2 regions of the Streptomyces sp. NBC_00224 genome follow, and region 2 is predicted to be linked to the other one. Evidence: riboswitches for the same ligand, from Rfam matches in the RefSeq annotation. Region 2 holds a riboswitch; the other holds the start of a gene.
The links. Region 2 has a riboswitch for S-adenosylmethionine ahead of OG965_RS13510 (aminotransferase class V-fold PLP-dependent enzyme). Riboswitches for the same ligand answer to the same signal wherever they lie in the genome.
Positions count from the first base shown of each region.

Region 1: another riboswitch for S-adenosylmethionine. It lies ahead of thrC (threonine synthase); the one in region 2 lies ahead of OG965_RS13510 (aminotransferase class V-fold PLP-dependent enzyme).

Region 1 is NZ_CP108106.1:4,464,492-4,467,859, forward strand. It holds gene OG965_RS19715 (MoaD/ThiS family protein) at 403-678, opposite strand; gene thrC (threonine synthase) at 713-1,999, opposite strand; SAM riboswitch class I at 2,017-2,144, opposite strand; gene OG965_RS19725 (glucosyl-3-phosphoglycerate synthase) at 2,310-3,257, shown strand; gene OG965_RS19730 (trehalose-6-phosphate synthase) at 3,333-3,368, shown strand, end outside.
Region 2 is NZ_CP108106.1:3,027,475-3,030,842, reverse strand. It holds gene trpD (anthranilate phosphoribosyltransferase) at 1-956, shown strand, start outside; SAM riboswitch class IV at 1,059-1,176, shown strand; gene OG965_RS13510 (aminotransferase class V-fold PLP-dependent enzyme) at 1,409-2,833, shown strand; gene OG965_RS13505 (Lrp/AsnC family transcriptional regulator) at 3,173-3,368, opposite strand, start outside.

The DNA.
Region 1 (3,368 bases), 1.4 Mb from region 2:
CCCTTGCACGGGACCGCACTTCGCGGACCCGGGTCAGACCTCCACCCTCCGACAGGAGAGGGTGTGCGCCGGAACGCGTCGACCGCGGCTGAATGTATCTGCCCAACTGCCCTCTGCAACAGGTCAATCGGACGAGAATTCCGGGCAGGGGTGAAGAGCGGAATGCCGCGAAATTCAGCATTCCGGGGCAAGTCGGGCCGGGCAAAGCGCACTTAAGGAGCAATATGCTCGAACACTTTGACTGCTTCTCGACGCCGGTTCGTCGCGTTCTCATATGCATGCGGCACGCGCAACGAAGGGGACTTCCCCACTGTACCGCGCTCAACCACACTGAATTGCCCCCTCCGCTTAGCTTGCGGAGGGGGCAATTCAGGTAACTCAGCGTGGACTACGAACCTATGTTCAGCCTCCGGCGACGGCCGGAATGATCGAGACGCCCGCGCCGTCCGGCGTCGCCGTCTCCAGGCCCTGCTCGAAGCGGACGTCGTCGTCGTTGACGTACACGTTGACGAAGCGGCGCAGCTTGCCCTGGTCGTCCAGGACCCGGGCGGCGATCCCGGTGTGGTTCTTCTCCAGGTCGGCGATGACCTCGGCGAGGGTGGCACCCTCGGCCGCGACCTCGGACTTGCCGCCCGTGTACGTACGGAGAATGGTGGGGATGCGGACGTTGACGCTCATGGTGTTCTGCCTTCCGTCTTCCGAAGCGAGGTAGTCAGCCGGCCAGGCCGGCGTCGCGGAACGCGTCCAGGCTCGGGCGGATGGTCGCGGACGGTCCAGTGGTCGGCGCCACCGCGTCCAGGGTCTTGAGGCCGTCACCCGTGTTGAGGACGACAGTAGTCAGGGTCGGGTCCAGGAGCCCGTTCTCGATGAGCTTCCGTGTGACGCCGACCGTCACGCCGCCCGCCGTCTCGGCGAAGATGCCCTCGGTCCGGGCGAGCAGCTTGATCGCGTCCACGATCTGCTCGTCGTTCACGTCCTCCACCGCGCCGCCGGTGCGCCGGGCGATGTCCAGGACGTACGGGCCGTCCGCCGGGTTGCCGATGGCCAGCGACTTGGCGATGGTGTCCGGCTTCTGCGGCCGTACGACGTCGTGGCCCGCCTTGAAGGCGGTGGAGACCGGAGAGCAGCCCTCCGCCTGAGCACCGAAGATCTTGTACGGCTTGTCCTCGACGAGGCCCAGCTTGATCAGCTCCTGAAGACCCTTGTCGATCTTCGTGAGCTGGGAGCCCGAGGCGATCGGGATGACGATCTGGTCCGGCAGCCGCCAGCCGAGCTGCTCGCAGATCTCGTACGCCAGCGTCTTGGAGCCCTCGCCGTAGTACGGGCGCAGGTTCACGTTCACGAAGCCCCAGCCCTCGCCGAGCGGGTCCCCGATGAGCTCCGAGCAGAAGCGGTTGACGTCGTCGTAGTTGCCCTCGATGCCGACCAGCTCGCCGCCGTACACCGCGGCCATGACGACCTTGCCCTGCTCCAGGTCGTGCGGGATGAACACGCAGGAGCGGAATCCCGCCCGGGCGGCGGCCGCGCCGACCGCGCCCGCGAGGTTGCCGGTGGAGGAGCAGGAGAGCGTGGTGAAGCCGAAGGCGCGGGCGGCCTCGACGGCGATGGCGACGACGCGGTCCTTGAAGGAGTGCGTCGGGTTGCCGGAGTCGTCCTTGACGTAGAGGCCACCGGTGACGCCCAGCTCACGGGCGAGATTGTCGGCCTTGACGAGCTTGGTGAATCCCGGATTCAGGTTCGGCTTTTCAGCCACATTGGCTGGAACAGGCAGCAGGGGCGCATAGCGCCAGATGTTCTCCGGGCCCGCTTCGATACGCTTGCGCAGCGCCTCGGGGTCACCCGTCGGAAGGTCGTACGCGACTTCGAGCGGACCGAAACACAGGGCGCAGGCGAAGATCGGGCCGAGGTCGAACCGCTCGCCGCATTCCCGGCAGGAAAGCGCGACGGCGGGACCGAGGTTCACAGTGTTGGCGGCATTGGCGACGGTGTGCACAGCCATGATGGCGAGGCCCTTTCTCCTCATCTTCCCCATGGCGCATTTCGCCATGAGACGGAATTGGCACCTTCCCCACCGTGACCTCGCGGTCGGCAGGAGGGTTGCCGGGACTTCAACGGGCCGTTCCCTCAGTCCCTCTGGATGAGCGCTGTGGCACTGGGTCCAGGACCCAGGCATTTGTTCGCGCGACGACCCCCGACATGCGACGGTCATCCGCGTTGTTCAAGACTGTAACCGAAGGCCCGGACGGTTGAGATAGTCGTCCGAACCGCGAGATGGATCACACGACGACCGCACAAGGAGGCTTCCGATCGTGCTGGAAGAGGTGGAACGCTGGCTGAGCAGGCGTTCCTGGTCGGCGGCCGACCGCCCGCTGGACGGGATCCTGGCCGCCAAGCGCCGCGGCACCACCACGGTCAGCGTCGTCCTGCCGGCGCTCGACGAGGAGGCCACGGTCGGGCAGATCGTCGCCGCGATCCGGCGTGATCTGATGACCGCCGCCGTACCGCTGGTGGACGAGCTGGTGGTGATCGACTCCGGCTCCACCGACCGTACGGCCGAGGTCGCCGCCGCCGCGGGCGCCCGGGTGGTGCACCGGGACGCGATCCTGCCCCGGATACCGGCCCTGCCCGGCAAGGGCGAGGTCCTGTGGCGCTCCCTGCTGGTCACCACGGGTGACATCGTCTGCTTCATCGACGCGGACCTGAGGGACTTCGACCCCGCCTTCGTCTCCGGGATCGTCGGCCCACTCCTGACCGACCCGGACGTGGACTTCGTCAAGGCGATGTACGACCGGCCGTTCGGCGACGCCCCAGGTCAGGGCGGTCGGGTCACCGAACTCGTGGCCCGGCCCCTGCTCAACCTCCACTGGCCGCAGCTGGCCGGGTTCGTCCAGCCGCTGGGCGGCGAGTACGCGGCCCGGCGCACGCTCCTGGAGCGGCTGCCGTTCCCCGTCGGTTACGGAGTGGAGCTGGGGCTGCTCGTCGACGCGCTGCACACGGTGGGCCTGGACGCGCTGGCCCAGGTCGACGTGGGCGTACGCAAACACCGCCACCAGGACGGCCAGGCCCTCGGCCGGATGGCGGCGGCGATCTACCGCACCGCCCAACTCCGCCTCTCCCGGGCCCACTTGGTGCGCCCGTCCCTGACGCAGTTCGAGCGGGGCGAGGACGGATTCGTCCCGCGTACGTACGCGGTGGACACCGAGGAGCGGCCGCCGATGCGTGAAATCGGCGAGTACGCGGTGCATCGGGCGGCGTAAGCGGGCGCGACCATCGGGGGTCCGCGCCTCCATTCGTACGTTTGAGGCAATCCGCTACGGGCTAGGTTCGTCTCCATGGTCTCCGCGCGCGCTGCCCAGGTCGCTGCCCAG
Region 2 (3,368 bases):
GGGCGATGGACTCGATCATGCGCGGCGAGGCGACCGACGCGCAGATCGCCGGGTTCGCGGTGGCGCTGCGGGCCAAGGGCGAGACCGTCACCGAGATCAGCGGCATGGTCCGCGCGATGTACGAGCACGCCAATGTGATCGAGGTGCCCGGCCGGACCGTGGACATCGTCGGCACCGGCGGCGACGGCGCCAAGACCGTCAACATCTCCACCATGTCCTCGATCGTGGTGGCGGGCACCGGCGCCAAGGTCGTCAAGCACGGCAACCGGGCCGCCTCCTCGGCCAGCGGCGCCTCCGACGTCCTGGAGAAGCTCGGCGTCAACCTGGACCTCACGCCCCGGCAGGTCGTCCAGGTCGCCGAGGAGGCGGGCGTCACCTTCTGCTTCGCCGTGAAGTTCCACCCCGCCCTGAGATACGTCGCCGCCGCGCGCCGGGAACTCGGCATCCGCACGACCTTCAACTTCCTCGGTCCGCTCACCAATCCGGCCCGGGTCAAGGCCCAGGCCACCGGGGTCGCGGACGCGCGCATGGCGCCGATCGTGGCCGGGGTGCTCGCCGAGCGCGGCTCCTCCGCGCTGGTGTTCCGCGGCGACGACGGCATGGACGAGCTGACGACCACCGCGACCTCCCGGGTCTGGGTGGTACGGGACGGGGCCGTGCGCGAGGAGTCGTTCGACCCCAGGGACGTGGGCATCGACCTGGTGCCGGTCGAGGCGCTGCGCGGCGCGGACGCCTCGTACAACGCGGACGTCGCCAGGCGGCTGCTCGCCGGCGAGACCGGGCCGGTGCGGGACGCGGTGCTGCTCAACTCGGCGGCGGCGCTCGTCGCGCTCGATCCGGGCGAGGGGAGCCTGGTCGAGCAGATCCGGGCCGGGATCGCCGTGGCGGCCGAGTCGGTGGACTCGGGCGCGGCGCGGCGGGCCCTGGAGCGCTGGGTGGCCGCCAGCAACGCCTGAGGGCCGCCAGGGCCTGGAGCCCGCGAGGTGTGACGCAAGGCGCAGTCCGGCATCCGGACTGCGCCTTGCGCGTACGCGGACGTATGGCAGGATGCTTTCCAAGGTCATGAGTGACAGCGACTACGGCCCCGGCCCGCTGTCCGGCAACCCTCCGTCCGTGGCGGGGTGCCCCGGGTGAAGACCAGGTCGCAGGCAGCGAGGTCTGCGGCAAGCGCGGACCCCTGCGCACTCCCTTCGGAGTGGCGCGCCCCTGGGGTCCTGGTCCTCAAGGGAGCAGTCTCGTGAGCAAGCGAATGCGATAGGGCCTCCGGCCCCTCTTTCTGTACACCTCCGCGGGCTCGTCATGCCCGTGTTCGAGGTCAACCCCCGTGTACCCGGCGCCAGTTGGACTGCCGCCGCCGTTCCGTGGGGCTCCACAGTCATCTCGCCTCGTCCTGCCGGGAGAAACCGCCATGTCCGCATACGCCGTCACGCCCACCGCCACGTCCTCCGCCGCCTCCGACTCCTCCGCCGAACCCTGCTGTGCGGCGCCGCTGCCGGTGCTCGGCCGGGACGTCACCGTGCCGCTGGTCACCGGCGGAGAGGTGACGTACGCGGCCCTCGACTACGCGGCGAGCGCCCCGGCCCTCCAGCGGGTGTGGGACGACGTGGCCGCGTACGCCCCCTACTACGGCAGCGTGCACCGCGGCGCGGGCTACCTCTCGCAGCTGTCCACGGACCTGTTCGAGAACAGCAGGGCGGCGGTGGCGGAGTTCCTGGACTGCCGCGCGGGCGACCAGGTGGTCTTCACCCGCTCGACGACGGACTCGCTCAACCTCCTCGCCCAGGTGATCCCGGCCGGCTGCGAGGTCTTCGTCTTCGAGACCGAGCACCACGCGTCGCTGCTGCCGTGGCGGGACGCGCGGGTGACGTACCTCAACGCGCCGCGTACGCCGCAGCAGGCGGTGGCGACGCTGGAGCGCGCGCTGGCCGACCGCGACCCGTACGGCCCGGCCCTGGTCTGCGTGACCGGCGCCTCCAACGTCACAGGCGAGCTGTGGCCGGTGCGCGAGCTCGCGGCGGCGGCGCACGCGCACGGGGCGCGGATCGTGCTCGACGCGGCGCAGCTGGCGCCCCACCACCCGGTCTCCGTACAGGAGTTGGACGTCGACTGGATCGCCTTCTCGGGCCACAAGCTGTACGCGCCGTTCGGCTCCGGAGTGCTGGCGGGCCGCGCGGACTGGCTGCGGGAGTCCGAGCCGTACCTCGCGGGCGGCGGCGCCTCCCGCAAGGTCGCCCGGCGCGCGGACGGCGGGGTGGACGTCGAGTGGCACACCACGGCCGCCCGCCACGAGGCCGGATCCCCGAACGTGATCGGGGTGTACGCCATCGCCTCCGCCTGCAAGGCGCTGACCGAGGCGGGCTTCGAGGGGCTGGTGGAGCGGGAGAAGCACCTGATCGCGAAGGTGCGGGAGGGGCTGGCGGAGGTCCCGGAGGTCCGCGTCCTCTCCTTGTTCGGCGACGACGCGCCCCGGGTCGGCGTGATCTCGTTCGTGGTGGACGGCTGGAACAGCTCGCACTTCGCGGCGGCGCTGTCGGCGGAGTACGGGATCGGCGTCCGCGACGGTCTGTTCTGCGCGCACCCCCTGGTCCGCACGCTCCTCGGCAGCGAGCCGCAGGAGCCGGGCGAGTGCGGCGCGCCCGAGGCGGAGCCGGGCGAGCTCCCCCAGACTTCGTCCGGGGGGACCCCCACCCTCAACGCGATCCGCGTCAGCTTCGGGGCGGGGACGCCGGACGAGCACGTGGAGCGGTTTGTGGGGGCGGTGCGGGAGTTGGTGCGGGGTGGGGCGAAGTGGACGTACCGCACGGAGGAGGGCCGCTGCGTCCCGGCGGTGTGAGTTGCCCCTCCCCGCCCGTTCCCTTAACCCTCCGGGGGTGGGTGGGGGTGGAGGAGGGTTTCCCGGGGGCTACGCCCCCAGACCCCCGTTTGCGGGGCCTGCGGCCCCTGCACCCCGCTACGGGGCTCCGCCCCGGCCCCCGCTCCTCAAACGCCGGAGGGGCTGAATTTGCCCGGCCCCCGTTCTGCCTTTAGGGGCGCGGGGAACGGCGCGACCAGCCACACACAGCCCGCAGACAAACACCGGGCTGAGAAGGGGCGCGGGGAACTGCGCGACCAGCCCCCACCGAACCCGCAGACGAACGAAAACCCCTGTCCCGTCCCGCCGCCCGCCCGAGGGCTACGCATCCAGGCCGATGGCGAACGCCGCCTCCAGGTCGTGCTGGGAGTACGTCCGGAACGCCACGTGCGTGTCCGTCGCCTCCACGCCGGGGATCTTGCTGATGCGCCCGGGGATGATGTCCGCGAGGTTGTCGTGGCGGGCCACCCGGACCAGCGCGATCAAGTCGTAGGTGCCGGTCACCGAATACACCTCG